Regions from separate parts of the Burkholderia sp. Tr-20390 genome, predicted to be linked through region 2. Evidence: predicted binding sites of a transcription regulator. Region 2 holds the regulator's gene; each other region holds the start of a gene.

Region 1 (7,494 bases), on a different contig from region 2:
TCGCGGCGGATCGTGTCGACGATGAAGCGCGGCTCGCCGGGGCGACGATCGACGTACACCGGAATCTCGCGGGCCCGCGTGTAGCGCGCGGCCGGCGCATAGCGGATCGGCAGCGGGCGATGCGCGCTCGCCCACGCGCCGAGGTACGGGCCGTGCACGTGGATCACGACGCCGACTTCCGGCGCCTCGCGGAACACGTCCGCATAGCGCGGCCCGTTGCCGCCCGCACGCGCGTCGCCGTGCAGCACGTCGCCGTCGAACGTCACGACGACGGGCTGGATCTCCCGCGACGCGGCCCACGGGCTCGGCGCCGACAGCGCGACGATGAGTTCCGTGCCCGGCACGCGCTGGAACGCCTGGAACGTGTTGGTCGCGGACAGCGTGCGCGTGTCCTTCAGCACGCGCTCGGCCTGCGTGAATTCGCGCGTGGCGCGCTCGACGAATGCCACGAGTTCGCCGCTGTCGATGGTTGAGGTGACTGGCATGAGGACGGGTTCCTTGATCGGGTAGATAGATGGGCTCGCATCGCAATGCCATAACGCTGCAAAGCACGGCCACCGGATCAGCAGCAATCGTGCCAGCCGGGCAGGCATGCGCCGAAGACCCGTGGCGCGGTGCGCGTGCGTTTTTTGCACGACGCGCACCGTGCGATCCCTGCGTGCGCCTCTGTTGCGGGAGCAACAGCCTGCCGGCCCGGATTGCTGCTCGACGCGCAGCCGCCGAAAGCGTGCGCGGCTCGCCGTACGGCGCAGCGGCCCGTCGTGTCTCGCGCCACGCGCCCAACGGCTGCGCTGGTTCGAAACTTGCGTCGAGGTCGGCCCGCGCCGCGCGCTGTCCGGCGCGCCCGATCCGACTTTACCGACACCCATCCGACCATGACGCTCCTCCCCCTGCGCGGGTACGCCGCGCGCACCCTGCTGGCTTCGGCGCTCGCCGTCTCGTCTCTCCTCTCGCATGCAGCTTCCCCCGGCCGCGTGCCTGCGCCCGATCCGTTGCAGGGCGACGGCCGCGTGTCCGCGTTCTACACATGGGACCGCGACATTCCGGCGACGCCCGGCGTGCTGTTGCGCACCGAGCCGCTGCCGGCGACGCTCGGGCTCGCGAGCGCCGGCCACCAGTTGCGCATCCTCTATGCATCGACCGACGGCGTCGGCGGCCGCACGCCGATCGCCGTGTCGGGCGCGCTGTTCGTGCCGCGCGGCACGCCGCCGGCCGGCGGCTGGCCGATCGTCGCGTGGGCGCACGGCACGTTCGGGATGGCCGACATCTGCGCGCCATCGTGGTTCGGCCGCTCGTATCGCGACGTGCGCTACCTGAACGCGTGGCTTCAGCAAGGGTTCGCGGTCGTCGCGACCGACTACCAGGGGCTCGGCACGCCCGGCCCGAATCCGCAGCTCAACAACCGCTCGAACAGCTACACGCTGCTCGACAGCGTGCGCGCGGTGCTCGGCGGCGTGCCGGGCCTCGCGAACGAGGTCGTGCTCGTCGGCCAGTCGCAAGGCGGCTCGGCCGTGTTCGCGGCGGCCGGCTACGCACCCACCTATGCGCCCGAACTCGCGATCCGCGCGACCGTTGCCACCGGCACGATCTACAACGCGTCGCCCGCCACGCTCGCGTCGCTGCCGAAGTTCGAGAGCGCGTACCGGCGCGATCCCGAGCGCGTCGATCCGACGCTCGCGTACCAGTTCTATTCGGTGCTCTCCGCGCAGCAGATCGACCCGTCGCTGCGCGCGGACGAGGTGCTGACCGACCAGGCATTGCCGATCCTCGAACAGTCGCGCATCAGTTGCCTCGCGTCGCTCGAGGACGACGCGGCGCTCGCGCACCTCACGCACGCGAACACCGTCAAGCCCGGCGGCGATGCACGGCTGAAGGCCTGGTGGGACGAATACCTGAAATACCCGACGCTGAAGATCGCCACGCCCGTCTTCATCGGCGCGGGCGCGGACGACGGGCTCGCGCCGCTCGAACTCGCGCTTGCGAAGGACGCGTGCGCGGCCGGCACGACCGTCGAGGCGCACCTGTATGCGGGCCGCGAACACAACGGCACCGTGAACGCGTCGCTCGTCGATTCGATTCCGTTCGTGAAGCGCGTGCTCGCCGGCGAGACGATCCACCCGGTCTGCGCGCCGACCGCGCAGCAGGCCGTTTCGCAATAGCGGAGGCAACGCGCTTTTGCACGACGGCGCGAATGCATTTCGGAATCCGTTATTGGATCGCGCCGCCGCGCATTTTTATACTCGTCAGCACTCTCTGTTAAAGAGTGCCAGCCCAATTCAACAGATCAGCACAGGACGAACCAATGAGCCTACGCCCCTTGCACGACCGCGTGATCGTGAAACGACTCGACCAGGAAACCACCACCGCATCGGGCATCGTGATCCCCGACAGCGCGGCGGAAAAGCCCGACCAGGGTGAAGTGATCGCCGTCGGCCCCGGCCGCAAGGATACGGACGGCCAGCGCATCGTGCCCGACCTGCAGGTCGGCGAGCGCGTGCTGTTCGGCAAGTACGCGGGGCAAGCCGTCAAGGTGGACGGCAACGAGTTTCTCGTGCTGCGCGAAGAAGACATCGTCGCGGTCGTCAATCAATAACGGAGCGCAATCATGGCAGCGAAGGAAATCATTTTCAGCGACGTCGCACGGGCGAAGCTGACGGAAGGCGTGAACATTCTCGCGAACGCGGTAAAGGTCACGCTCGGGCCGAAGGGCCGCAACGTCGTGCTCGAACGCAGCTTCGGCGCGCCGGTCGTCACGAAGGACGGCGTATCGGTCGCGAAGGAAATCGAACTCGCGGACAAGCTGCAGAACATCGGCGCGCAGCTCGTGAAGGAAGTCGCGTCGCGCACGAGCGACGCCGCCGGCGACGGCACCACGACGGCCACCGTGCTCGCGCAGGCGATCGTGCGTGAAGGCCAGAAATACGTCGCGGCCGGGCTCAACCCGCTCGACCTGAAGCGCGGCATCGACAAGGCCGTCGCGGCGGCCGTCGACGAGCTGAAGAAGATCAGCCGCCCGACCACCACGAGCAAGGAGATCGCGCAGGTCGCGACGATCTCCGCGAACGGTGAGGAATCGATCGGCCAGCGCATCGCGGAAGCGATCGACCGTGTCGGCAAGGAAGGCGTGATCACCGTCGAGGACGGCAAGTCGCTCGCGGACGAGCTCGACGTGGTCGAAGGGCTGCAGTTCGATCGCGGCTACCTGTCGCCGTACTTCATCAACAACCCGGACAAGCAGATCGCCGAGATCGAAAGCCCGTACATCCTGCTGCACGACAAGAAGATCTCGAACATCCGCGACCTGCTGCCGGTGCTCGAACAGGTCGCGAAGTCGGGCCGGCCGCTGCTGATCATCGCGGAAGACGTCGAAGGCGAAGCGCTCGCGACGCTGGTCGTGAACAACATCCGCGGCATCCTGAAGACGGTCGCCGTGAAGGCGCCGGGCTTCGGCGACCGCCGCAAGGCGCTGCTCGAGGACATCGCGATCCTCACCGGCGGGCAGGTGATCGCCGAGGAAACGGGCCTGACGCTCGAGAAGGCGACGCTCGCCGAACTCGGCCAGGCGAAGCGCATCGAGGTCGGCAAGGAAAACACGACCGTGATCGACGGCGCGGGCGATGCGAAGAACATCGAAGCGCGCGTGAAGCAGATCCGCGTGCAGATCGACGAAGCCACGTCGGACTACGACCGTGAAAAACTGCAGGAACGCGTCGCGAAGCTCGCGGGCGGCGTGGCGGTGATCAAGGTCGGCGGGGCCACCGAGATCGAAGTGAAGGAGAAGAAGGACCGCGTCGACGACGCGCTGCACGCGACGCGCGCGGCCGTCGAGGAAGGCATCGTGCCAGGCGGCGGCGTCGCGCTGATCCGCGTGCGGCAGGCGATCCGCGAACTGCAGGGCGTGAACGCCGACCAGAACGCGGGCATCAAGATCGTGCTGCGCGCGCTCGAGGAACCGCTGCGCCAGATCGTCACGAACGCGGGCGAGGAAGCGAGCGTCGTCGTCGCGAAGGTGGCCGAAGGCTCGGGCAACTTCGGGTACAACGCGCAGACCGGTGAATACGGCGACCTCGTCGAATCGGGCGTGCTCGATCCGACCAAGGTCACGCGCACGGCGCTGCAGAACGCGGCGTCGGTCGCGGGGCTGCTGCTGACGACCGATGCGACCGTGTTCGAGGCGCCGAAGGACGCGGCACCGGCGGCGGCGCCGGGCGGCCCGGGTGCGGGTGGGCCGGGGTTTGATTTCTGACGACCCGACGCGTATGCCGGTTCGCCGGCATGCGCGCCGTCCTGAATCAATCGGAAACGCGTGGCGACGATAGTCGTCACGCGTTTTTTTGCCTGGTGCGCCGGACCGCACGGACTACACAACCTTTACGACCTTTTTACTTGCGCCCGCGCATGCGTTCACTAGAATGTGTTCGCAATCCATCCCTCACCGAGTACGCACATGCGCATCCGAAGTCCTCGCCCGCCGAGTTGCTTTTCTGCCTGACCGGCAGGACGCCTGCGTCTCTTTTCCCGAGCCACCGTCCTGCCAGCAGGCGGACGGTGCGCGCCGTAGTCCTTCCCGTGCACGCTTGAACACGACGTCGATGCGTTAGCCGCGCATCGCGCGATGCAAGCGTGTTCGCGCGGAAACTCCCGCCTCACGACGCGCCATCGATCCGCCGCCCCGGCAACGATCGATTGGCATGCCTGCATCATAAATGTCGATCCGATCGCATTGCTTTGCATACCTGATTTAACCAACGGATAGTCCCGATACCGGAGACCGATCATGTTCGAGATCGACAAGCAGTACACCCGCGAATTCATCCACACCGCGTGCGGCGGCAGCAAACAGGCATTCCTGCCGACGAAGAACGGCAAGGTCGTGGCCGCCTGCCTGCGCACGGACCTCAACCCGCACGCACCCGACGTGATCCTCTGCGACGGCAGCGCATCCGCGCGGGCGGCCGGCAGGACGCTCGCCGCGCAACGCGACTCGATTCCGGTGTTCATCCGCATCGCCACCGACGCGTACCGCTTCGTCGGCCAGTACGTCGTCAGCGAATCACTCACCGCTCCGCTCGACTGCGCGCCTTACGTGCGCAACAGCAGCTTCACGCCCGGGCAGATCTCGCGCGTGCTCAAGCTCAAGCGTTGTTGACCCGCCTGGCGGGCGCGTCGCGCGCCCAGCCCCGGCCATCTTTCATACAGGAGCCATCATGCTTGGCCTGACGTTCTGGAAACACGTGATCGGTACGCGGACCGATGCAATCCGCGATGACAGGGCGGCTGCACACGACCGGCACCGACGGGTGTCGAGAACGCTCGTGCTGACCAGCGCCGCGGTGGCGTTCGCGGCGATCGCGTTCGGTGCGCCGGTCGTCGGCATTTCGGTGTTTCTGCTGACGACGCTGCCGTTCGTGCTGTCGGGTACCTGAAGCGCTACGTTTCGGGCCCGGTTCCACCGGCAATCGATACACAATTTTAATGCCGGGCCCGCTCGTATCTAACACCGTCTTTACGCGGTTTTGTCTAGGATTTCCCTGTCATCCCGACACGGAGAGATCCGCATGCAAACGCAGCAGGCCGCCGCCGGCGGCCAACCCGACCTTCCCTACCGACGCGGCGGCGCACCGTTCGCGACCCGGCTGGCCGACGCGTGCCCGCCGAACCACATCCTGCTCGACGTACCGGTCGAAAGCGCGATCCAGTTGTTCGACCTCGTCGCGCGCTATGTCGAGCGCAGCAGCGGCGTATCCGCGGAACGGATCAGGACCGAACTGACGAAGCGCGAGCAACTCGGCTCGACCGGCCTCGGCCAGGGCGTCGCGATTCCGCATGCGCGTGTCGCGGGTCTTCGCTCGGCCATCGCGCTGTTCGTTCGCGCGCAGTATCCGTTCAGCTTCAACGCACCGGATCGCAAGCCCGTGCGCGAGTTCATCGTGCTGGTCCTGCCGCAGGAAGACAACCGCGCACATCTCGAACTGCTCGCCGACGCGGCGCGGTGTTTCAGCGAACGCCCGTTCCGGCAGGCATCGCGCGACGCGCTGACGCCCGGCGAGATTCACCAGCTGATGCAACGCACGTATTGATGCCGCATTGATGCCGCACCCTGCGGCGACAGGCATTCCCTTCATCCATTCGGACTCCCATGTTCCCAGACCCTGAAAGTCCCACCCTGACGTCCCGCCGCGTAGCCGGCCTGGCGCGCTCGCTGCCGTTCATGCAGGCCCTGCACGGGCAGACCGTCGTCATCGTCGATGGCGGCGCCGCGAGCGATGCGCGCGCCCGCCAGGCATTCGCGCAGGATGTCGCGCTGCTCGCGCTCACCGGCGTTCGCCCGATCGTCGTCCAGGGTGTGCCGGCCGCCTCCGGCACGCAATCGATCCACGCCGTTCACGCGGCGATGGCGGGCGTCAATCATGAACTGGTGCGCCTGATCGGCAGTCACGGCGCCAAGGCGATCGGCATCGACGGTCACGACGGCGGCCTGCTCGTGGCGAGCGCGGATTCCGACCGCGTCGGCACAAGCGCGGTCGCACGGTTCGACGGCACCACGTTCAACGCGTTTCTCGAGAACGGGCTGGTGCCCGTCGTGATGCCGGTCGCCCCGGACGACGCAGGCCACGATCACTTGCTGCGCGCGGAACGGCTCGGCAGCCTCTTCGCGCAGCGCACGGGCGCCGTCACGCTGGTGATGATGGTCGACGGCACGCTGCTGCGCGAACTTGGCGAACTCGCGGGGCTGTACGGCATCACGGAACTCGAGCACTGGCTCGCCGAGCACCCGGCGGCCACGGCGGCGCCTTGCGTACGGGACGCGCTCGATGCGCTTGCGCACGGCGTGCAGAACGTCCATCTCGCCGATATCGGGCAACCCGAATCGCTGATCGACGAACTGTTGACGGAGGAAGGATCGGGGGTCGTGTTCTGCCGTCGCGGCAACACCGACCTGCTGTCGGAAACCCGCCGCTACTTCGCGGATTCGGCGAGCGTGCTGCGCGACGGCTTCAGCGTCGAGCAGAAGCAGGTCGTGCGGTTCTGACTTTCTGGTAGCGATAAAGCGCTTGCGGCGACCCACCCGGGCCGCCGCAAGCGAATGGCGTCAGCGCCCCGTCGCAAGCCGCCGCACGACGCTCACCAGCGCATCGACTTCGTCGCACGTGTTGTAGAACGCGAGCGACGGCCGCACCGTGGCCTCGAGCCCGAAGCGCCGCAGGATCGGCTGCGCGCAGTGATGCCCCGAGCGCACCGCGATGCCCTCTTCGTTCAGCGCCTGCCCGACTTCCTCGGTCTCATAGCCCTTCAGCACGAACGACAGCACGCTCGCCTTGTCGCGGGCCGTGCCGACGAGCCGCACGCCCGGCACCGGCGCGAGCACGCTCGTTGCATACGCAAGCAGGTCGTGCTCGTAGCGCGCGATGTTCTCGATGCCGACCCGGTTCACGTAGTCGAGCGCGGCTCCCAGCCCCACCGCATCCGCGATGTTGCCGGTGCCGGCCTCGA
Region 2 (7,494 bases):
CGATTTCGATGATCGACACGTCGAACGTACCGCCGCCGAGGTCATACACGGCGATCTTGCGGTCGCCCTTCTCGGCCTTGTCGAGGCCGAACGCGAGCGCAGCCGCGGTCGGCTCGTTGATGATCCGCTTGACTTCGAGGCCCGCGATGCGGCCGGCGTCCTTGGTTGCCTGGCGCTGGCTGTCGTTGAAGTACGCCGGCACCGTGATCACGGCTTCCGTGACCGGCTCGCCGAGGTAGTCTTCGGCCGTCTTCTTCATCTTGCGCAGCACTTCCGCCGACACTTGCGGCGGCGCGAGCTTCTCGCCGTGTGCCTCGACCCATGCATCGCCGTTGTCGGCCTTGATGATGGCGTACGGCATCAGGCCGATGTCCTTCTGGACTTCCTTCTCTTCGAAGCGGCGGCCGATCAGGCGCTTCACGGCGAACAGCGTGTTCTTCGGGTTGGTCACCGACTGGCGCTTGGCCGGTGCGCCGACCAGCACTTCGTTGTCGTCCATGTAGGCGATGATCGACGGCGTGGTGCGCGTGCCTTCCGAGTTCTCGATGACCTTGACCTGGTTGCCTTCCATGATGGCGACGCACGAGTTCGTGGTGCCGAGGTCAATACCGATGATCTTTCCCATTTTTTCCTAATCTCCAGAAATGCTTGTTTGCTGCGCAAAACCCCGCGTTTTGTGGCGGTTTCGCGCGCCAGAATTCAACTCTGTTCCCGAAATGCGTCCGTCCGGTTCGTTTTCAAGACCCGACGTGCGATGCGGATATTAAATTTTTTCAATCGCTGCCGGCTAGCGGATCGCCGCCCGCCGCGGCGATTTTCGCGCGTGCCGCCGACACCGCTGCCTGGAACTGCGCGAGGCCATGCCAGCCCGTCGCGCGGCCGAGCCGCTTGCCGCGGTGGAAGAAGAACCACGTCGGCACGCCGTGCAGCCCGAAGCGGCGCCCCAGCTGGTGGTGTTCGTACACGTTGCAATGGAACCACTTCAGGTCCAGCGCGCGGATCGCGTCGGGCTGGGCGAGCATCGCCTTCTTCGCGATCTCGCAGTTGAAGCAGTCGACGCCCCAGAAGAACACCACCGCGAGCGCATCGCCCGCGCCGTCGATCGCCGCGTCGAACGTGCCGGCGTCCAGCGCCTGCATGTCGAACGCGTCGAACGCGGCCGGATCGACGCCGGCTGGCAGCATCGCGACGGCCTTACTTCGGCTGCGCGACGGTGACGAGCGCCGGACGCAGCACGCGGTCGGCGATCATGTAGCCCTTTTGCAGCACGGTGACGACGGTGTTCGGCTCCTGGTCGGCCGGCACCATCGAAATGGCCTGGTGCTGGTGCGGATCGAACTTCTCGCCAACCGGGTTCAGCGCGACGACGCGGCCCTTCTCGAGCGCGCTCGTCAGCTGGCGCAGCGTCAGCTCGACGCCTTCGCGCACCTTCGCGATGTCGCCGGACGTATCGTTGACGGCCGCTTCCAGGCTGTCCAGCACGGGCAGCAGGTGCTCCGCAAAGCTCTCGATCGCGAACTTGTGCGCCTTCGAGACGTCGTCCTGCGCGCGGCGGCGGACGTTCTCGGTTTCGGCCTTCGCCCGCAGGAAGCTCTCCTGCAGCTCGGCGACCTTGGCTTGAGCCTCCGCGAGCGCCGCGTCGGCTGCTTCGGCGGCGGGAGCAGCGCCTTGCGCCGCCTGCTTCTCGCTGCCGATCTCTTCGGCCGATTGGGATGCCGGGTTCTCTTGCGTGTTTTCCATGTCGCTGAAAGTCGATTAGAGGTTGAAGCCAAATCGGCAACCGCCGGACCGTATATCCGGTGGCACCGCACATTGCTGGTGCAAATAAGGGTGAAAACGACGATTTCAAGAGGGTTATTCGCCGGCATTCTCCAATACCGCGAAACAACCGCGCGTCACGCCGGGGCATCGGCCGCATAGTCCGCCAGATCGGGCGAAACGGCCGGTAACAACGCTTACCCGGCAAGTACTAGCTTGGCACAGGCCCGCTGCACTACACTCCACTCAAGCGTCGGAAAAGCGTGTTTACCCCTAGCTGACTGACGCCTGACATCCACCTGGCGCCGTTTTCACCCTTCTTCTCGAGGGGAGTACCATGAAACTGACGTTTGCGATCTCGGTGGTCGCGCTGGTACTCATTGCCGGCACCACCACCATCTGCCTGTCGGGAGCCGTCACCGACCGCACGACCGAATACGGAAGCGCGCGGGCGACATTCGACCAGATGTTCAGCTCCCACCAGAAAATCTGTCGATGATGCGCCGGTCGCGCTTCGTCGGCCGGCCGTGCAATTCGGCTGCCGGCTCGCGATACGTGCGGCGCCGCTCCAGTTCGGCGAGCCGCGCGGCCCGCCCCGCTTCCGTCTCCGCGTAAAGCGTCTGCGCGACGCTCGCCGGCCCGCGCACGTCGCACACGCCAAGCACGGCAACGTGCCAGACGATGCCGTCGATCGCAATCTCGACCTCGTCGCCCACCCGCACTTCCTTCGCCGGCTTGACCGCCGCGCCGCCAATCTTCACGTGCCCCTTGTCGACCGCATCGGTCGCGAGCGAGCGCGTCTTGAAGAACCGGGCCGCCCACAGCCATTTGTCGATGCGCAGCTTCGCGCCCGGCTCGGTCGAAATCTTGTAATTCATCGCGCTCAACTCACCGTTTCGGGCTGCGCGGCCTTGACCGGCCAGCCCTGCAGATTCTCGGCGACGATCTCGCCGAGCGCGCCGATCCACGCGGATGCGCCATTCAGGCACGGAATCCGGTGGAACGCCTTGCCGCCGCCGGCGAGGAACTCGTCGCGCACCTCCATGCCGATCTCCTCGATCGTCTCCAGGCAGTCGGCCGTGAAACCGGGACAGAACACGTCGGCCCGCCGCACGCCGGCCTCGCCGAACTCGCGCAGCGTCGGCGCGGTGTAAGGCTGCAGCCATTCGGCCTTGCCGAAACGCGACTGGAACGTGACGCGGCATTCGGTCGTCGACAGCCCGAGCGCGGCCATCAGCAGCGCGCCTGTCTGCTGGCATTGGTCGTGATAGGGGTCGCCGAGGTCGAGCGTGCGCTTCGGCACGCCGTGAAAGCTCAGCACGAGCTTGTCGCCGGCCGCGAAATCGGGCCGGCCGTGCTGCGCCCAATACTGGCGCACCTGCTCGGCCAGCGCATGGATATAGGCCGGATGGTCGGCGTAGTGCCGCACCGTGCGCACCTCGGGCTGGTTGCGCATGCGCGCGAGCGCGTGGAAGGCGGCGTCGAACGCCGTGGCGGTGGTCGACGCCGAGTATTGCGGATACATCGGCATCAGCAGCACGCGCTCGACGCCCGCCCGCTTGAACTGCGCGAGCGCGTGCGAAATGTTCGGGCTGCCGTAGCGCATCGCATAGTCGACCATCACGTGATAGCCGTTCGACGTGAGCAGATGCCGCACGCTGTCGGTCTGGCGCTCCGTGTACACGCGCAGCGGCGAGCCCTCGGGCATCCAGACCGCCGCGTATTTCTTCGCGGACGCCCGGCCGCGCAGCGGCAGGATGAGCGTGCGCAGCAGCACCTGCCAGACGGCCTGCGGAATCTCGACGACCCGCGGATCCGACAGGAATTCGGCCAGGTAGCGCCGCACCGCGCGCGGTGTCGGGGCGTCGGGCGTGCCGAGATTGATCAGCAGCACACCGATGCGATGGGCAGCCGCGGTGCTCGAAGGCGGCTCAAGATCGAAACGCATGGGCAATTACGTGCTCGGGGCACGGGACCGGACGGCTCTCAATTATAGCGGGCCGCTCCGCGCCGGTCGGCTGGCCGTTCGGCCGACTGCCGGCACACGCGGTGCCGCGGCACGATGACGGGGCAGGATCGGGCTAGCGACCGCAGGCTACTGCTGGCTCAGCGTGAGCGACAGCAGGCGCGCGGTGATGTCGACGATCGGTATCACGCGGTTGTACGCCATGCGGGTCGGGCCGATCACGCCGAGCGTGCCGACGATCTGCCCGTTCACCTCGTAAGGCGCGGTAACGACGCTCATTTCCTCGATCGGCACGAGCGTCGATTCGCCGCCAATGAAGATCTGCACGCCCTGGGCGTGGCTCGACACGTCGAGCAGTTGCAGGAGGCCCGTCTTTTGGTCGAATACGTCGAACAGCTTGCGCAGTCGCGCCATGTCGGACGAGAGATCCGCCACTTCGAGCAGGTTGCGCTCGCCGGAAATCAGCACGGTGTCCTCGGTGTCGGGCACCTCGGTGCTGGCCGTCACGGCGGCGTGCATCAGCGCGGTCATGTCGCCGCGCAACTGGTCGATCTCGTCGCGCAGGCGGCGGCGCACCTCGTCGAACGACAGGCCGGCGAAATGCGCGTTGATGTAGTTGGACGCCTCGGTCAGTTGCGACGGCGAGTAATCGCGCGGCGTCGCGAGCATCCGGTTCTGCACGTCGCCCTCGGGCGTGACGATGATCAGCAGGATGCGCTTGTCCGACAGGCGCATGAACTCGATCTGCTTGAACACGTGGCTGCGGCGCGGCGTCAGCACCACGCCCGCGAACTGCGACAGGTTCGACAGCACGCTCGCGGCGGCCGCCACCACCCGCTGCTGCGGCTCGCCGGCCTGCAGCGTGTTCTGCACCTGCCGCGCGACGGCTTCGGCGTCGATCGGCGCCTCGACCGTCAGCATCGTGTCGACGAACAGCCGGTAGCCGCGCGGCGTCGGCACGCGGCCGGCCGACGTGTGCGGGCTCGACACGAGGCCGAGCTCCTCCAGGTCGGACATCACGTTGCGGATCGTTGCCGGGCTCAGCTCGAGCCCGGAGTAACGGGACAACGTGCGCGATCCGACTGGCTGACCGTCGGCGATATACCGTTCGATCAGGGTTTTCAGGAGGGTTCGTGCGCGAGGATCTAGCATGGTGGAAAATTTTAGCGCAACCGCGCGACCGCGGCGAGTGGCGTCGGCTACCGTTGCGCGGGCCGGCCCGATCCGGCCCCGACCGCGCACAGCCGGTTCTTTTCGTCAACGAGCTATGGTGTAATGCCGGCATGAAAACCGGTAATCAGTTCAACACTGTCGCGCTCGTCGGCCGGAGCAACACGCCGAACATCGCCGAGCCGCTCGCCACGCTGGCCGCCTGCGTCGCCAAGCGGGGCTTCGAGGTCGTCTTCGAAGCCGAGACCGCGCGCGAGATCGGCATCACCGGCTACCCGGCGCTGACGCCGGCCGAAATCGGGGCGCGTGCCGATGTGGCGGTCGTGCTGGGCGGCGACGGGACGATGCTCGGCATCGGCCGTCAGCTCGCGCCGTACAAGACACCGCTGATCGGGATCAACCACGGGCGGCTCGGCTTCATCACCGATATCGCGGCGGCCGACATGCAGGCGCTCGTCCCGGTGATCCTGTCGGGCAAGTTCGAGCGCGAGGAGCGCGCGCTGCTCGAGGCCCGGATCATGCGCGACGGCGAACCGATCTACCACGCGCTCGCCTTCAACGACGTCGTCGTGAACCGCAGCGGCTTCTCCGGGATGGTCGAGCTGCGCGCATCGGTCGACGGCCGGTACATGTACAACCAGCGTTCGGACGGCCTGATCGTCGCCACGCCGACCGGCTCGACCGCTTACGCGCTGTCGTCGGCCGGCCCGATCCTCCATCCGCAGCTGGCGGGCATCGTGCTCGTGCCGATCGCGCCGCACGCGCTGTCGAACCGGCCGATCGTGCTGCCCGACGATTCGAAAATCGCGATCCAGATCGTCGGCGGGCGCGACGTCAACGTGAACTTCGACATGCAGTCGTTCACCGCGCTCGAACTGAACGACACGATCGAGGTGCGCCGCTCGAAGCACACGGTGCCGTTCCTGCACCCGATCGGCTACAGCTACTACGCGACGCTGCGCAAGAAGCTGCACTGGAACGAACACGCCTCGAACGAAGACGACAAGGCGTCCTGACGCCGCTCTGCCCGACACCATGCTCCGCCACCTCTCGATCCGCGACTTCGTCATCGTCGCCGCGCTCGATCTCGAATTCGACAGCGGCTTTTCCGTCTTTTCCGGTGAAACCGGCGCCGGGAAATCGATCCTGATCGACGCCCTCGCCCTCGCGCTCGGCGAACGTGCCGACGCGAGCGTCGTGCGCACCGGCTGCAGCCGCGCCGACATCACCGCCGAGTTCACGCCGCACGACCGCGTCGCGCGCTGGCTCGACGAACACGCGTTCGACACCGAGGACACCGTGATGCTGCGCCGCGTGATCGATGCGAACGGCCGGTCGCGCGCGTTCATCAACGGCACCAGCGCGACGCTCGCGCAGCTGCGCGAGCTCGGCGAGATGCTCGTCGACATCCACGGCCAGCATGCGCACCAGCTGCTGATGCGGCCGGATGCGCAGCGCGAGCTGTTCGATACGCACGCGGGGCTCGTCGCCGAGGCCGCGAACGTCGCGCGCGCATGGCGCGTGTGGCGCGACGCGACGCAGGCGATCGACGCTGCAAAAGCGCACGAGCGCGAGCTGCAGCTCGAACGCGAAAAGCTCGCCTGGCAGCTCGCCGAACTCGACAAGCTCGCGCCGCAGCCCGGCGAATGGGACGAAGTCAGCAACGAACACAAGCGCCTGTCGCATTCGGCGAACCTGATCGAAGGCGTGCGCGGTGCGCTCAACGCGCTGTCGGAGTCCGACGACGCGATGCTCGCGCAGCTCGGCGCGATCGTGTCGAAGCTGCGCAGCCTCGCCGACTACGACACCTCGCTCGGCGACGCGCTCGCGTCGCTCGAACCGGCCGAGATCCAGTTGCAGGAAGCCGTCTATTCGCTGCAGCACTATGCGCAGCGCGTCGATCTCGATCCCGAACGGCTCGCGCAGGTCGAAACGCGTCTCGATGCGCTGCACTCGACCGCGCGCAAGTTCCGCTTGCCGCCCGACACGCTGCACGAAGAACACGCGGCACGCCGCGCGCAGCTCGCCGCGCTCGATGCGGCGGCCGATCTCGGCGCGCTCGTGGCGGCGCAGGCCAAGGCGCGGGAAGCCTATCTCGCCGACGCCAAACACCTGTCCAAGGCACGCGCGCAGGCCGCCAAGGCGCTCGGCACGGCCGTCACGGCCGGCATGCAGGAACTGTCGATGGCGGGCGGGAGCTTCGAGGTCGCGCTCGTGCCGCTCGCCGACGGCGGCCCGCACGGGCTCGAGCAGGTCGAATTCCGGGTCGCCGGGCACCCCGGCGTGCCGCTGCGGCCGCTCGCGAAGGTGGCGTCGGGCGGCGAGCTCGCGCGGATCAGCCTCGCGCTCGCGGTGATCGCCAGCGCGGCAAGCCCGACGCCGACGCTGATCTTCGACGAAGTCGATACGGGGATCGGCGGCGGCGTCGCCGAAGTGGTCGGCCGCCTGCTGCACCAGCTCGGGCGCGATCGCCAGGTGCTGTGCGTGACGCACCTGCCGCAGGTCGCCGCGCGCGGTGATCACCACTACCAGGTCGCAAAAGGCGCCGACGACCGTGGCGGTACGGTGTCGACCGTCGTCGCGCTCGACCGCGCCAACCG
Region 3 (7,494 bases), on a different contig from region 2:
CCAGCGCATCTGCGTCGCTTTCGCGCCGAGGCGCACGAGCTGGCGCACCGCGTGGAACGCGACCTGCGCGTCGTCCGCGCACGCCTGGATGAACAGGTCGCCGCCGGTCTTTTCCGGCAGCAACTGGTCGCCGTTGAAGCGCGGCAGGTCGACCAGCGCGGCGGGGCGATGCTTCGCGAGGCCGTAGCGGTCCTTGCCGGCGAGCGCGAACATGCCGGGGCCGAAGCCGAACGTGATTGTCAGGCGCGCGGGGCCGAGGCCGAGCGCGTCGCCCCCGTCCGCCGGCGCGACTTCGTCGCTACCCGTCGGGGCGAGCGGCTGTGCGGTATCACCGCGAGCCATCCGCGCGGCGGCATCGGTCCAGGTTTTCAGCAGCGTGATGACATCCGCGCGCTGGGCCGTCGTCAGGTCGAGCGCCGCGAAATACGCGTGGCGCTGCTGCGGCGTCGCGATGCCGCTCTGGTGCTTGCCGTAGAACGGCTCGACGCCGTCATGCGCGGAAGCGGGCGCGGGTGCGGGTGCATCCGCGGCCTGCGCGGCCGGGATCGACGCCGCCGCGAGGCCGGCGGCCACCGCGGCGCCGCCCGCCTTCAGGAAACCACGCCGCGCGGGGCGCGGTGGCTGGTTGGAATCGTCTGCCATGATGGGCTCCCTTACTTCGCGAGCAGCAGCGTGTTGACGTCGTCCGCGACGTAGTAGAAGCCGTCGCCTTCAGGCGTCATTGCGATGCCGAACAGGTTGCCGTTGCCGGGGGGCGATTGCGCCTTGTCGGTATTGATCCAGCGCGCGTAGATCTGCTTGCCGGCGACCGGGTCGATCTCGACGACCTGGCCGTTCTGCGCGTTGGTCGCGAGCAGGTGGCCGTTCGGTGCGGTGGCAAGCGCGAGCGGGCGGCGCAGGAAGCCATCGGCGGTGACCTGGCGGCCGACGCCCGCGCTGGTGTCGCGCGTGAGCGGATCGTCGATCTCGACGATGCGGTTGCCGATCGCGTCCGACACGTACAGCTTCTTCTGGTCGCCCGACAGCGCGAGGCCGGTCGGGCCGACCAGGAACACGCCCTTGTCAGCCTGCGCACCGAGGCCGCTCGCGACGACCGTTTCCTGCTTGATCACGGGCGGCTTGCCGGCCGGCACGTCGAGGTCGAGACGCAGTACCGTCGCCTGCTTGTAGACGGGCGGATTGCCGTCCGCGCCGCCGACGCCGAAGCCGGCCATGCTGACGAACAGCGTCGCGCTGTCCCCGCGGTCGACCACGGCCATGTTGCCCCACGGGTCGTTGATGTTCGGGGTCGACCACGTCGACGCGATCTTGCCTTGCGGATCGAGCACGATCAGGCAGCCGGCGCCCTTGGTGTTGGTCGTGCCGTCGTTGCTCGGCGTGCTGCCGACGATCACCCAGCCGGATTTCAGCATCGTCATCGCCGTCGACAGGCCGACGCCGCCGGGGCACGCCTTCAGGTCGCGCGGAATCGACGCGAACAGGCTCAGCTGCTTGGTCGACGGGCGGTAGTTGACGATCGTGCTGCCGGTGCCTTGCAGGTTCGCCGCGTTGTTGAAGTTGTCGACGAGCACGTCGCCCGCCTGGATCGTGCCGGCCGACACCGGTGCGACCGCGATCGCGTACGGGTTCTGGTCGCCGTTGTCCGGCACCGTGTTGACGAGCGTGGTGTGGCGATGCACGGTCTCGAGGAAGCCTTGCGGCTCGGCGAGCGCGCCGGCGGCGGCCGTCAGCGCGGCGGCGGCCAGTGCGCCCGTCGCGAGGCGGCGAAGCGGGGCGGATCGAATCATGTAAATCTCCTGGGGAGCGCGCCGTCCGGGCGGCGCGCGAAAATGGTCGGCGTGGGCGCGTCCGCTCAGAACGTGATCGTCGTCCGCGCACCGAGCACGAACGTGTTGCGCAGCGGCTGGGTCGCGTCGCTCGGGTTCTGGCCGGCGCCGGCATTGAACGTGTACTGCGCGTCGGCCTGGACGATCCACCACGGGTTGACCTGGTACTGGTAGGTCGCCTCGAGCGTCGTCTCGCGGGTGCGCACGCCGTACGGGCCGGTCGCGAACGCTCGCGCGGTCTGGTCGAGGTCGGTCACGTGGTTGCCGACCTGGATGTACGTGACGCCGAGGCCGACGCTGTCGTTGTCGCGGCCGGCGAACGGCGCCTTCAGCACGATCCCCGCGTTGGCGGAGAAGCTCACCAGGTTGCGGTCGCCCGGCGCGCCCATCACGCGCGCAAACACGCCGAGGCTGCGCGGGCCGGTCGGGTCGGGGCGCCAGATCATCTGGTCGGCCACTGCGTAGAAGCTGTAGTTGCCGTGACGCTGCTGGGCGTCGCCGTTCGACGCGGGGTCCGCGAGCGACAGCCCGTCGGTGCCCACGTTCTGGTCCGCGAAGCGGCCGTTGTGATACCAGACGCCGATCTTGTAGGTACCCGGCAGCCCGTTCGAGCGGCCGGTGTCCATTTCGCCGTCGGACGGCTGGTTCAGCGCGTACTGCAGTTCGCCGATATAGAGCGCGCCGTTGTGCAGGTTGAAGTTGGTGCCGCTCAGGTTGCTCGGGTTGTTGCCGAGCGGATCGCCGTCGAACACGCCCGCGAGCGCGGTGAGCTTCGGCGTGATCTGCGCGCGTACGCGCACGCCGAGGCCCGCGAGCGGATACGCGGGGCCGCCGTTCGGCAGGTCGTAGGAGGGCAGCGCGGGCCAGCCGAACATCGTGTTGACGAACGTGTTCGCATACGTGCTGACCATGAATTCCTGGTCCAGGCTCTGCTGGCCGATCTTCACGTCGACGCGCTTGTCGAGGAACGACTGCTGGTACCACAGCTCCCACAAGCGCGTCGTGCCCTGCGCCTCGATGCCGCTCGCGGTGTTGAGCGTGCCGAGGTTCCGCGCACTCAGGTTGGTGCCGTGGATCTGCAGCGCGCTGACGTTGAACGTGCCGCCGGGCAGGCCGATTGCCTTCTGCGTGTCGACCGTCAGGGTGGCGGTCGTCAGCCCGTCGTAGGCGCCGCCGCGGTTCAGGCCGCCGCGCAGGTTCGCGAGGTACTCGCTGGTTTCGGTGATCTGCAGCGTCGCGCCGTACTTGCCGAGCCACGGGCGGATGCCGCCCATGTCGCCGAGCAGGCTCTGGCGCGTCCAGATGCCGGTCCACATGTTGGTCGGCTTCGCCTGGATCGCCAGGTCGGCCTCGGGGGCTTCCGGCTGGGCGTCGACCGGCACGTCGGCGAACGCCGCGCCGCTCGCGAACGAGGCACACGCGAGGATGGCCGCGCAGGCGGCGGGGCGCATCCGGGCACGGATGTTGTCTCCCTGGAACGATGCAAACTTCATATCAAATCCCTGGTTCTAATTAGTGTGGAATCCTGCTTGTCGGTCGCTGTCCGGACGCTCGGCACCGATCGGCCAGGGCATGAAGATGAACGCAACGCGGCGCATCGTAGGAGTGTCGAATGGGAATGTCAATGTAAACGAGAATGATTCGCATCTAAATTACTGAATGTAATCCGCGTCCTTACGGATGGGCCCCGACACGTGTTTAGTGCCGAGGTAAACCGTAAATATCGCCGTAATGAAAATGAATGCTTCGATGCGGATCGATGGATCCTCGGGGCGGGGCACAGGCGGCAACTGGCGGGCACCGGATGGCGTGTGCGGGCGGACGGAATCGACGCCGCCACGGAATGTATCGAGTGATGCCGCCGATCGCAGGAACTCCGTGCTTTCCCGGTGTCCAAACGGGGCTGGATGGGATTCCGGGGCCGCGCGGCCCCGCCGGCAAGGCTGGGTGGCGCTTGTCGGGGTTTGTTTTCAAAGGGTTTTTTGTCGGATCCACGTGCTTTTTCCGCCCCGTCCCCGCCCCGAAAATTCGTCCGGTTCCCCTTCTTGAATTTGTCAAAACCCGTCCATATAATTAGCACTCGCTGCACGAGAGTGCTAACAATTCTCTGCCGGGCGATAAGCCGGGCAGATTCCCTAAGCGTTCTTCAATCTCAGTCAAGAGAGGAGTGAATATGAACCTTCGTCCTTTGCACGATCGCGTGATCGTCAAGCGCCTGGATCAGGAAACCAAGACCGCCTCGGGCATCGTGATCCCCGACGCCGCTGCTGAAAAGCCGGACCAGGGCGAAGTCCTGGCCGTCGGCCCGGGCAAGCGCGACGACAAGGGCGCCCCGATCGCGCTCGACGTGAAGGTCGGCGATCGCGTCCTGTTCGGCAAGTACGCAGGCCAGACCGTGAAGGTCGACGGCAGCGAACTGCTGGTCATGCGCGAAGAAGACATCATGGCCGTGGTCAACGCGAAGTAAGCGTCCACCGACGGTACATATTCCCAAGAATTCAAGGAGTTAGAAGATGGCAGCTAAAGACGTCGTATTCGGCGATTCCGCCCGTTCGAAGATGGTCGAAGGCGTGAACATTCTCGCCAACGCAGTCAAGGTCACGCTGGGTCCGAAGGGCCGCAACGTGGTGCTCGAGCGCAGCTTCGGCGGCCCGACGGTCACCAAGGACGGTGTGTCGGTCGCGAAGGAAATCGAGCTGAAGGACAAGCTCCAGAACATGGGCGCGCAAATGGTCAAGGAAGTCGCTTCCAAGACCAGCGACAACGCAGGCGACGGCACGACGACGGCAACCGTCCTCGCGCAATCGATCGTTCGCGAAGGCATGAAGTACGTCGCATCGGGCATGAACCCGATGGACCTGAAGCGCGGCATCGACAAGGCAGTCGCAGCGGCTGTCGAAGAGCTGAAGAAGATCAGCAAGCCGTGCACGACCAACAAGGAAATCGCACAGGTCGGCTCGATCTCGGCGAACAGCGACACGTCGATCGGCGATCGCATCGCTGAAGCGATGGACAAGGTCGGCAAGGAAGGCGTCATCACCGTCGAAGACGGCAAGTCGCTGGCTGACGAACTCGACGTCGTCGAAGGCATGCAATTCGACCGCGGCTACCTGTCGCCGTACTTCATCAACAACCCGGAAAAGCAAGTCGCCGTCCTCGACAACCCGTTCGTGCTGCTGCACGACAAGAAGGTGTCGAACATCCGTGATCTGCTGCCGGTACTCGAGCAAGTCGCGAAGGCTGGCCGTCCGCTGCTGATCATCGCTGAAGACATCGAAGGCGAAGCGCTCGCAACGCTGGTCGTCAACAACATCCGCGGCATCCTGAAGACCGTTGCGGTCAAGGCGCCGGGCTTCGGCGACCGTCGCAAGGCGATGCTGGAAGACATCGCGATCCTGACCGGCGGCCAGGTGATCGCGGAAGAAACCGGCCTGACGCTCGAGAAGGCAACGCTGGCAGAACTGGGCCAGGCGAAGCGCATCGAAGTGGGCAAGGAAAACACGACGATCATCGACGGCGCAGGCGAAGCCGTGAACATCGAAGCACGCGTGAAGCAAGTGCGCGCGCAAATCGAAGAAGCGACGTCGGACTACGACCGTGAAAAGCTGCAAGAGCGCGTGGCCAAGCTGGCTGGCGGTGTTGCAGTGATCAAGGTCGGTGCCGCGACCGAAGTCGAAATGAAGGAAAAGAAGGCACGTGTCGAAGACGCACTGCACGCCACGCGCGCAGCTGTGGAAGAAGGCATCGTGGCAGGTGGCGGCGTTGCGCTGATCCGCGCTCGCACCGCGATCGCAGGCCTGACCGGCGCTAACGCCGATCAAAACGCCGGCATCAAGATCGTGCTGCGCGCAATGGAAGAGCCGCTGCGCCAGATCGTCACGAACGGCGGCGAAGAAGCCAGCGTCGTGGTGGCGGCAGTTGCTGCAGGCCAGGGCAACTACGGCTACAACGCAGCGACGGGCGAGTACGTCGACATGGTCGAAGCCGGTGTTGTCGACCCGACCAAGGTCACGCGTACCGCACTGCAGAACGCAGCGTCGGTTGCAGGCCTGCTGCTGACGACGGACGCAGCTGTTGCTGAACTGCCGAAGGAAGATGCACCGATGCCGGGCGGCATGCCGGGCGGCATGGGCGGCATGGGCATGGACATGTAATCGACTTCGGTCGATGGTGTCCGGAGCGCGCAGCGATGCGTGCTCCAGCCAAAGAAAAAGACCCGCAGCGATGCGGGTCTTTTTTTATGGGCGTGTGGATTTGATGCAGGCTGAAAGCGGGCGGCTGATACTCGATGTGAGCCCGTCCCCTGTGCTATTCACGCGCGATGACCAACGCGTAGTAGGGTCGCTCCTTCACGACGAAACGGGGATTGGCGGAGAGCGTATTCACTGCCGGGGCGTAGCGTGCGCGAGCTTGGGCCAGCTCTGCCGATGACGGTGGCCATTGATGTGCATTCCATAGCAGGTCGACGTAGCTGATGACCACGGCGCGGGCGCTGCGATCCGCGAGGGTGCGTTCGATGTTGCCGGCGAGCGTCGTCGTGTCGGACGCGAACAGTGTCGAGATGGATGCGGGCCAGTGCGCCTGTGCCAGCGCAACGTTCTTGTCGCCGCCGATGTTGTAGGTGCGTGTATTGGATGCAGCGGCCAGATAGGCGGCGAGAAAGTCGTTGCCCTGGGGGAAAAACGCGGTGATGCCATCCTTCGGGGCATCCTGCCGGAAGTCGGCGACGATCGACTGGTCGAGCTGCGCGAACTGATCGCGGAAGTGCAGCGGCGCATGCAGCAGCACCTGATGTTCGTAATGGCGGACTTCGGAATACGCGAGCCCTGATTCCGGATTCGGGAGGTTGGACGCCATCACCAGGCCCAACAGCCACCACGCGGCCTTGTTTCTGTCGCGACGCGACAACTCCGCGATCAGCAAGACGAACAATGCCCAGAATGCCAGAACGGTCAGGGCGGACCATCGATACGACGCGCGCATGTTCCTGAAGCCCGGTACGTGCGTGGACAGATAGGCCGTTCCGGTGGGCGCGACTGCATACTCGGGCGGCATCGTGGCCTGGAAGTTGCCTGCAGCCCGGTCGGCATCGGGCCGCACGGAATGGACTTTCAATGACGGCCCGAGCGCGAGGTACGTTGCAAGCATGCCAAGCACCAGCAGCGGAACGCCATGGGTCTTGTTGTTCGACAGCGCGAATCCGGCCAAGCCTGCCATGGCGATGGGGGCGATGAACGTCGTGACCCACACGGAGGCGTCGCCGAAGTAGGCCGAATCGCTTCTCGGGGTGCTGACGCGGAGTACATCCCATATCCCCAGCAGTCCTTGGGTTGGCCGTACGAGCATGGTGATGTCGACGCCGAAGCCGCGGAATACGGACAGCGGATCTGCGGTGAAGCTCTGCGTGCCGACGAATTGACGGTAAAGCACGAACGCGAGTCCGAAGCCCGCAGCATAAATCGGCATGCCGACGCCAAGCAGGCGTACCCTGCGGCCACTCGAGCGCTTGAGGCCGCCCGCATACTGGACGAGTGCGCCGAAGGCGAACATGACGAACGTATAACCGTCGGTAAAGACAGCCAGGCATGCGACTGCCACAAGGGCGAGCGCCGATATCGCGATCGTCCGTGTGCGTTGTGCGTCGATCGCTTCGCAAAGCCGGTGCGTC
Region 4 (7,494 bases), on a different contig from region 2:
ATCGGCCGCGGCCCGCACGGCGCACGCGCGCTGTCCGCCGAGGACACGTTCGAGCTCTATCGCGCGATGCTCGACGCACGCGTGTCGGACGTCGAACTCGGCGCGATCCTGATCGCCTATCGGCTGAAGGGCGAATCCGCCGACGAGCTGGCCGCGATGCTCGCCGCCGCGCAGGCGTCGTTCGAGCCGGTGCACGTGCAGGATGCCGCGTTCCGCCCCGTGTCGATCCCGAGCTACAACGGCGCGCGCAAGCAGCCGAACCTCGTGCCGCTGCTCGCGCTGCTGCTCGCGCGCGAAGGCGTGCCGGTGCTCGTGCATGGCGTCGAGCAGGATCCGGGCCGCGTGACGAGCGCCGAGATCTTCTCGGCGTTGTCGCTCGCACCGTCGGCTTCGCACGATGCCATCGAGGACATGCTCGCCGAGCGCCGCGTCGCGTTCGCGTCGATCGAGGTGCTGGCGCCGCGCATCGCACGCCTGCTGTCGATGCGCAGCGTGCTCGGCGTGCGCAACTCGACGCACACGCTCGTGAAGATCCTGCAGCCGTTCGCGCCGGCCGGCCTGCGGCTCGTCAACTACACGCACCCGCCGTACCGCGACAGCCTGGCGCAATTGTTCCGCGACCATCCGGATGCCGCGCTCGGCGGCGCGCTGCTGGCACGCGGCACCGAGGGCGAAGCCGTTGCCGACACGCGGCGCCAGGTGCAGGTCGACTGGCTGCACGACGGCGTGTGCGACACGCTGATCGACGCAGAACGCTCGTCGACCGATGCGCCTGCTGTCGCCCTGCCCGAATCGCGCGACGCGGCCACGACGGCCGCGTGGACCGACGCCGTATTGCGCGGCGAAGTGCCGGTGCCCGACACGGTCGCCCGGCAGGTCGCGACGATCGTGCAGATCGCCCGCATCGCACGCTGAAGGCACGCTCGCGAACCGGCCCCGCTTGCAGGGCATTTGACACGCGAGCGCATCCTGGCATAGAGTTGCCCTCATGCGTTCCTTTCCGAACCCCCTCCGAATTACCTCCGGCCGCCTAGCGCGGCCGCTATCGCTACGACTAGCCTAAGGCTTTCGTAGCGCCGTGTGCTGTCCGCACGGTCCCTCCCAGCAGTTCCTCGCAGTACCCCTCTCGTAGTTTTTACAACCCGAAGTCGTCAGCATTCGTCCGTCTATCCGTCGGCCGACTCGCGAAGATCATCCGCATCCGCAGCGCGTTCACGTGCCGCGGAGCGAGGCAGCGCCAACCGTCGCCCATGCCGCCCGTCTTCGCTCGCGACTTGAGACCCGAGGTCCAGAAGATGCAGCGCAATCCGCAAGACAAGTACCGTCCGTTCGAGCCCGTCCGCCTCAATGGCCGCAAATGGCCGTCGCGCACCATCGAGCGCGCGCCCGTCTGGATGAGCACCGACCTGCGCGACGGCAACCAATCGCTGATCGAGCCGATGAGCATCGAGCAGAAGCTCGAGTTCTTCGAGATGCTGGTCGCGATCGGGTTCAAGGAGATCGAAGTCGGTTTTCCGTCGGCGTCGCAAACCGACTTCGATTTCGTCCGCAAGCTGATCGACGACAAGCGGATTCCCGACGACGTGACGATCGAAGTGCTCGTGCAGGCGCGCGAGGACCTGATCGCCCGCACCTTCGATGCGCTCGAAGGCGTGCCGCGCGCGATCGTGCACCTGTACAACGCGGTCTGCCCGTCGTTCCGCCGCATCGTGTTCGGGATGTCAAAGGCCGACGTGAAGGCGCTCGCGATCGACGGCACGCGCATCATCAAGGAACACGCCGCCGCGCGCCCCGACACGCAGTGGACCTTCCAGTACTCGCCGGAAACCTTCAGCATGACCGAGCTGACGTTCGCGCGCGAGATCTGCGACGCGGTCGCGCAGACCTGGCGGCCGACCCGCGATCACAAGATGATCGTCAACCTGCCGGCCACCGTCGAAGCCGCGAGCCCGAACGTGTTCGCCGACCAGATCGAGTGGATGGACCGCAACCTCGCGTACCGCGACAGCATCGTGTTGTCCGTGCATCCGCACAACGATCGCGGCACCGCGGTCGCGGCGGCCGAACTCGCGCTGCTCGCGGGCGCCGACCGCATCGAGGGCTGCCTGTTCGGCAATGGCGAACGCACCGGCAACGTCGATCTCGTCACGCTCGCGCTGAATCTCTACACGCAGGGCGTCGATCCGGGCCTCGATTTCTCCGACATCGACGCGGTGCGCCGCGTCGTCGAACGCTGCAACCAGATTCCCGTGCATCCGCGCCACCCGTATGCGGGCGACTTCGTGTTCACCGCGTTCTCGGGCTCGCACCAGGACGCGATCCGCAAGGGCTTCGCGCAGCAGCGCCCCGACGCGGCCTGGGAAGTGCCGTACCTGCCGATCGACCCGGCCGACCTCGGCCGCAGCTATGACGCGGTGATCCGCGTGAACAGCCAGTCCGGCAAGGGCGGCGCGACGTTCCTGCTCGAACGCGGGATGGGCTTCACGCCCACGCGCCGCGTGCAGATCGAATTCAGCCATGCGGTGCAGACGCTCGCCGACGCGTCCGGCGAGGAAGTGACCGGCGACGCGATCTGCGCGTTGTTCGCGCGCGAATTCTTCGACACCGACGGGCCGGCCGAGCGACACGGCAACGGCGTGCGCTGGCAGAACCGCGAGATCGCGGCAGTGCCCGCGCCAGACACGACGCCCGACGAGGCCGTGCGACGTTTGGCCGCGGCATTCGCGGCGGCCGCCGGCGCCGCGATCGACGTCGCGTCGTGCGAACACGCCCGCACGACGGATGGACGGATCGCGGTATCGGTCGGCTGCCGGGTCGGCGATGCGCCGCTGCGGCACGGCGTCGGCCTGCACGCCGATGCGGCGAGCGCCGCGCTCGACGCGGTGGTCAGCGCGATCAACCGCTCGGCATGGCACTGCGCGGATCGCCGCGCGGCGGCCTGAGCGGCAGGTTCCGTTTCAGGGTTCAAACGTCAGCGAGCGGGGCGTGACCGCCCGTGCGCCGCGCGATCCGCGTCGCACGAGGCAGCAAAAAGCGGCCCAGAAGGCCGCTTCGGTCGGGACATGAAAAGAAGCGCCACGCGCGCTCATGTCTCGGTCGCGCACCGCGTCGCCTGCCACGCGAACAGGCTCCAGCGGCCCTGTTGGTGGGTGTGGACGGAGGTATAGGCAATCGGGAAGACCAGGCCGCCGTTGTTCGTTTCCATCTCGATCAACGCGCGCCCGGTGACGACGCAGGTTTCATCGCCGACGGGCAGCACGTCCTGCGACTGGATTTCGATCTGGCGATAGCGGCGGCGGCCGGCGACGATGGCGTCGATGAACTGCTGCTTGGTTTCGCGTTTGCCGTTGGTGTGGACGAAGAACACCTTGTCCGACAAAAGCGTGTCGAGCGCCTCGCCGTCCCCGTCCACCATCGCCCGGAACCGATCGCGCTCGAGCGCGCGGATCGCATCGACCACCTTCGCCATCGCCTGACTCCTCGGCAACGCGCACGCCGTGCGCGGGCGTGCGGATCAGAAGTTGTACTGCAAGTAGAACTGGTGGAAATTTATACCAGGATTCGGCTCTTTGATACCCGCGTTAGACACATGTTCAAAATGGTAGCCGACCTGATACTGTTGCCGTTGGCCGAACTGCACGCCCACCCCCGCCGTCGGCGCGAACTGGAACGCGGTGCCCAACGAGAAGTGATCCGAGATCGTCGGGTGCGTCAGCAGCCTCACGCCGCCGCCGGCCTCGATGAACGGGCGGATCTCCCCGGCGCTCCTGATGAAGCGGAACATCGGCGTCACGCCGAATTCGCCGATGTTGCCGTGGACGTTGCCGCCCGTGTGCCAGTAGCCGGCGTGCCCTTCCACGACGAACGCGAAGTGCCAGCCGCCGATTTCCCACCAGTTCCAGCCCGGATCCCACACCACGCCGAGATCGGCCTTGTCGACCCCGCGGCGATCCGAAAAACCACCGCCCGCCTGAATCCCCCATCGATCCGCACATGCCGCACCCGATCCGGCCAGAAGGGACGCCGCCAGCATCGCGTGCAGCGCAAGCCGGCTGCGGGGCCGGCGATTCTTCTTATTGTTCATCTGTCACTCCAACTTTGGGGGTTGAATGGAGCCAGCCGCATCGGCCGGCTCAAGCGAACTGAATGGTATGGTAAAGGACTTTTCGGATCGGCATCACAAAGCGAAATGGCTTGCTTCCAAAACGACAAAAATTGAAATCGTCTACTGATTACCATCAGAAACAACGGCTTACGGAACTTCGCTTCGCCCCCTCTGTCGCAGAATAGACTATCGACTCGACTTGCTCGATAGAAAAAGCGGGAACTCCGATGCCCACGCTTGCTCTAAGGAATTAGCACTCGGTTTCCGGGAGTGCTAAGATGGCTCCCGGAATCTCATCCGAGACCGGGGGTTTGTCCCTGATTCCAAAGGAGTTTTTAGTGAGCAACGCCCTGACCCTCCCGAACACCCTGAGCCCGACGCCGGCCAAGGCCGCATCGGCAGGCTCGCTGGCGCTCGCAGCCCAATCGATGTTGCCGGGCCAGCTTGGCAACATCGACGCGTATATCCAGGCCGTCAATCGCATTCCGCTGCTGACGCCGGAAGAGGAACGCCAGTACGCGACCGAATTCCGCGAGGGCAACAACCTCGACTCGGCACGCCGCCTCGTGCTGTCGCACCTGCGGCTCGTCGTGTCGATCTCGCGCAACTATCTCGGCTACGGTCTCCCGCACGGCGACCTGATCCAGGAAGGCAACATCGGCCTGATGAAGGCCGTGAAGCGCTTCGATCCGGCCCAGAACGTGCGTCTCGTGTCGTACGCGATCCACTGGATCAAGGCCGAGATTCACGAGTACATCCTGCGCAACTGGCGCACGGTGAAGGTCGCGACGACGAAGGCGCAGCGCAAGCTGTTCTTCAACCTGCGCAGCCACAAGAAAGGCCTGCAGGCGATGACGCCCGAGGAAATCGACGGCCTCGCGAAGGAACTGAACGTCAAGCGCGAAGACGTGACCGAAATGGAAACGCGCCTGTCGGGCGGCGACATCGCGCTCGAAGGGCAGGTCGAGGACGGCGAGGAGTCGTACGCGCCGATCGCCTACCTGGCCGACTCGCACAACGAACCGACCGCCGTGCTGGCCGCGCGTCAGCGCGACACGCTGCAGACGGACGGCATCGCGCAGGCACTCGGCGCACTCGACGCGCGCAGCCGCCGCATCATCGAGGCGCGCTGGCTGCACGTCGACGACGACGGCTCGGGCGGCTCGACGCTGCACGATCTCGCCGCCGAGTTCGGTGTGTCGGCGGAACGCATCCGCCAGATCGAGGCGAGCGCGATGAAAAAGATGCGCACCGCCCTCGCCGAATACGCGTAAATCGCTGCGATTTAGAGCGCTTCATCAAAAACCGCTGCCCGACCGGCAGCGGTTTTTTTTCGCCCGTCTTTTCCGCTGCTTTTCATTCGCTGCCTCGTTCGTTTCTCGGCGCGTTTCAGTGCGGATTAATTGACCTGATTCGTCAGGTAATAGGCCGTTTGGGGGCCCCTTCCGCATAACCTTGATCTGCCTCAAGTTTCGGCCCGTGTTTCGCGACGGTCTGCCGCAGCGCAGCACTCGGCATCGGAAAGCCGTCCTTTTAAAATTGGCATGTCAGGCGCAAAAGGATTAAAACAGCTTCACGGCCGTCATAAATCCGACGTAAAGTCGCCCCAAATCAGATTTAAATCGATTCAGGATATTCGCCTTGATCTCGATCAATAAAGAGCCTGCGCCGCCGCCCGCGCGGCCGGCCGGCACGATCGGCTGGCGCGCGCGCATCGCCGCGTGGGCACGCGGCCCGACCCTCGCCCGCGACATCACCCTGGTGCTGATCGTCAAGCTGATCCTCCTGATGTCGCTCAAATACGCATTCTTCAATCATCCGCAGGCCGAGCACATGTCGTTGCCGCCTGCCGCCGTCGCCGAGAAGCTGCTCTCGGTACCGGCGCCTGCATCTACCGAGGGAGACCACCATGATAAGTAGTGAAGTCGTCGATCTGTCACGTCTGCAGTTCGGCATCACGGCGCTCTACCACTTCCTGTTCGTGCCGCTGACGCTCGGCCTGTCCTGGCTGCTCGTCATCATGGAAGCGGTGTACGTGATGACCGGCAAACAGGTCTACAAGGACATGACCCAGTTCTGGGGCAAGCTGTTCGGGATCAACTTCGCGATGGGCGTGACGACCGGCATCACGCTCGAATTCCAGTTCGGCACGAACTGGTCGTACTACTCGCACTATGTCGGCGACATCTTCGGCGTACCGCTCGCGGTAGAAGGCCTGATGGCGTTCTTCCTCGAATCGACGTTCGTCGGCCTGTTCTTCTTCGGCTGGAACCGCCTGTCGAAGGTCAAGCACCTGATGGTCACGTTCCTCGTCGCGCTCGGCTCGAACCTGTCCGCGCTGTGGATCCTCGTCGCGAACGGCTGGATGAACAACCCGGTCGGCGCCGAGTTCAACTACCAGACGATGCGCATGGAGATGACGAGCCTGTTCGACGTGCTGTTCAACCCGGTCGCGCAGGTGAAGTTCGTGCACACGGTGTCGGCCGGCTATGTGTCGGCGGCGATGTTCGTGCTCGGCGTGTCGTCGTGGTACCTGCTGAAGAAGCGCGACGTCGACTTCGCGCTGCGCTCGTTCGCGGTCGCGGCCGGCTTCGGCCTCGCGGCGACGCTGTGCGTGATCGTGCTCGGTGACGAATCGGGCTATACGACCGGCGAAGTGCAGAAGATGAAGCTCGCCGCGATCGAATCCGAATGGGAAACGCAGCCGGCACCCGCATCGTTCACGCTGATCGGCATCCCGAACCAGGAAGAACAGCGCACCGACTATGCGATCAAGATCCCGTACGCGCTCGGCCTGATCGCGACGCGCTCGATCGACGAACCGGTGATCGGCCTGCGCGAGCTCGCGAAGCACAGCGAGGAGCACATCCAGAGCGGGATGGTCGCGTACGGCGCGCTGCAGAAGATCAAGCAGGGCGACACGAGCGACGCGACCCGCGCGCTGTTCGACCAGCACAAGCAGTATCTCGGCTACGGGCTGATGCTCAAGCAGTTCACGCCGAACGTGGTCGACGCGACGCCCGAGCAGATCAAGGCCGCCGCGAAGAAGACGATCCCGCCGGTCGCGCCCGTGTTCTTCTCGTTCCGGATCATGGTGGCCCTCGGCTTCCTGTTCGTCGCGACGTTCATCGCCGCGTTCTGGTTCTGCGCGCGCCGCGAACTGCTGCAGGACAACCGCCGCTGGTTCCTCCGCTATGCGGTGTGGGCGATCCCGCTGCCGTGGATCGCGATCGAATTCGGCTGGATCGTCGCCGAGCTCGGCCGCCAGCCGTGGACGATCGCCGGCGTGCTGCCGACGCACCTGTCCGCGTCGAGCCTGCAGCCGAGCGACCTGTACCTGAGTCTCGCGGGCTTCATCCTGTTCTATACCGCGCTGTTCGTCATCGAGA

The links. The regulator HrcA, encoded in region 2, represses chaperone genes, less so after heat shock. The targets are predictions, from matches to a motif close to TTAGCACTCNNNNNNNNNGAGTGCTAA.
Region 1: G3N98_RS32650 (co-chaperone GroES) is a predicted target of HrcA. The motif match lies at 2,244-2,270, and genes of this name have one in related genera.
Region 3: groES (co-chaperone GroES) is a predicted target of HrcA. The motif match lies at 3,900-3,926, and genes of this name have one in related genera.
Region 4: rpoH (RNA polymerase sigma factor RpoH) is a predicted target of HrcA. The motif match lies at 4,356-4,382, and genes of this name have one in related genera.

What each region holds. Positions count from the first base shown of each region.
Region 1 covers NZ_JAAGPC010000187.1:1,190-8,683, reverse strand. The annotation lists gene G3N98_RS32660 (class II aldolase/adducin family protein) at 1-485, opposite strand, end outside; gene G3N98_RS32655 (alpha/beta fold hydrolase) at 876-2,159, shown strand; gene G3N98_RS32650 (co-chaperone GroES) at 2,303-2,593, shown strand; gene groL (chaperonin GroEL) at 2,606-4,246, shown strand; gene G3N98_RS32640 (DUF6697 family protein) at 4,778-5,149, shown strand; gene G3N98_RS32635 (hypothetical protein) at 5,208-5,426, shown strand; gene G3N98_RS32630 (PTS sugar transporter subunit IIA) at 5,559-6,080, shown strand; gene G3N98_RS32625 (acetylglutamate kinase) at 6,140-7,033, shown strand; partial or broken gene G3N98_RS32620 (family 2A encapsulin nanocompartment cargo protein cysteine desulfurase) at 7,094-7,494, opposite strand, start outside.
Region 2 covers NZ_JAAGPC010000085.1:11,926-19,419, forward strand. The annotation lists gene dnaK (molecular chaperone DnaK) at 1-625, opposite strand, end outside; gene G3N98_RS22290 (thioredoxin family protein) at 774-1,184, opposite strand; gene grpE (nucleotide exchange factor GrpE) at 1,195-1,740, opposite strand; gene G3N98_RS22300 (hypothetical protein) at 2,096-2,257, shown strand; gene G3N98_RS22305 (RNA-binding S4 domain-containing protein) at 2,229-2,636, opposite strand; gene hemH (ferrochelatase) at 2,642-3,706, opposite strand; gene hrcA (heat-inducible transcriptional repressor HrcA) at 3,854-4,876, opposite strand; gene G3N98_RS22320 (NAD kinase) at 5,008-5,910, shown strand; gene recN (DNA repair protein RecN) at 5,930-7,494, shown strand, end outside.
Region 3 covers NZ_JAAGPC010000152.1:8,364-15,857, forward strand. The annotation lists gene efeB (iron uptake transporter deferrochelatase/peroxidase subunit) at 1-642, opposite strand, end outside; gene G3N98_RS29895 (hypothetical protein) at 654-1,787, opposite strand; gene G3N98_RS29900 (carbohydrate porin) at 1,853-3,319, opposite strand; gene groES (co-chaperone GroES) at 4,000-4,293, shown strand; gene groL (chaperonin GroEL) at 4,340-5,980, shown strand; gene G3N98_RS29915 (hypothetical protein) at 6,135-7,494, opposite strand, start outside.
Region 4 covers NZ_JAAGPC010000047.1:2,780-10,273, reverse strand. The annotation lists gene ybiB (DNA-binding protein YbiB) at 1-915, shown strand, start outside; gene leuA (2-isopropylmalate synthase) at 1,296-2,942, shown strand; gene G3N98_RS15340 (nuclear transport factor 2 family protein) at 3,086-3,469, opposite strand; gene G3N98_RS15335 (acyloxyacyl hydrolase) at 3,515-4,084, opposite strand; gene rpoH (RNA polymerase sigma factor RpoH) at 4,444-5,379, shown strand; gene cydP (cytochrome oxidase putative small subunit CydP) at 5,747-6,025, shown strand; gene G3N98_RS15320 (cytochrome ubiquinol oxidase subunit I) at 6,015-7,494, shown strand, end outside.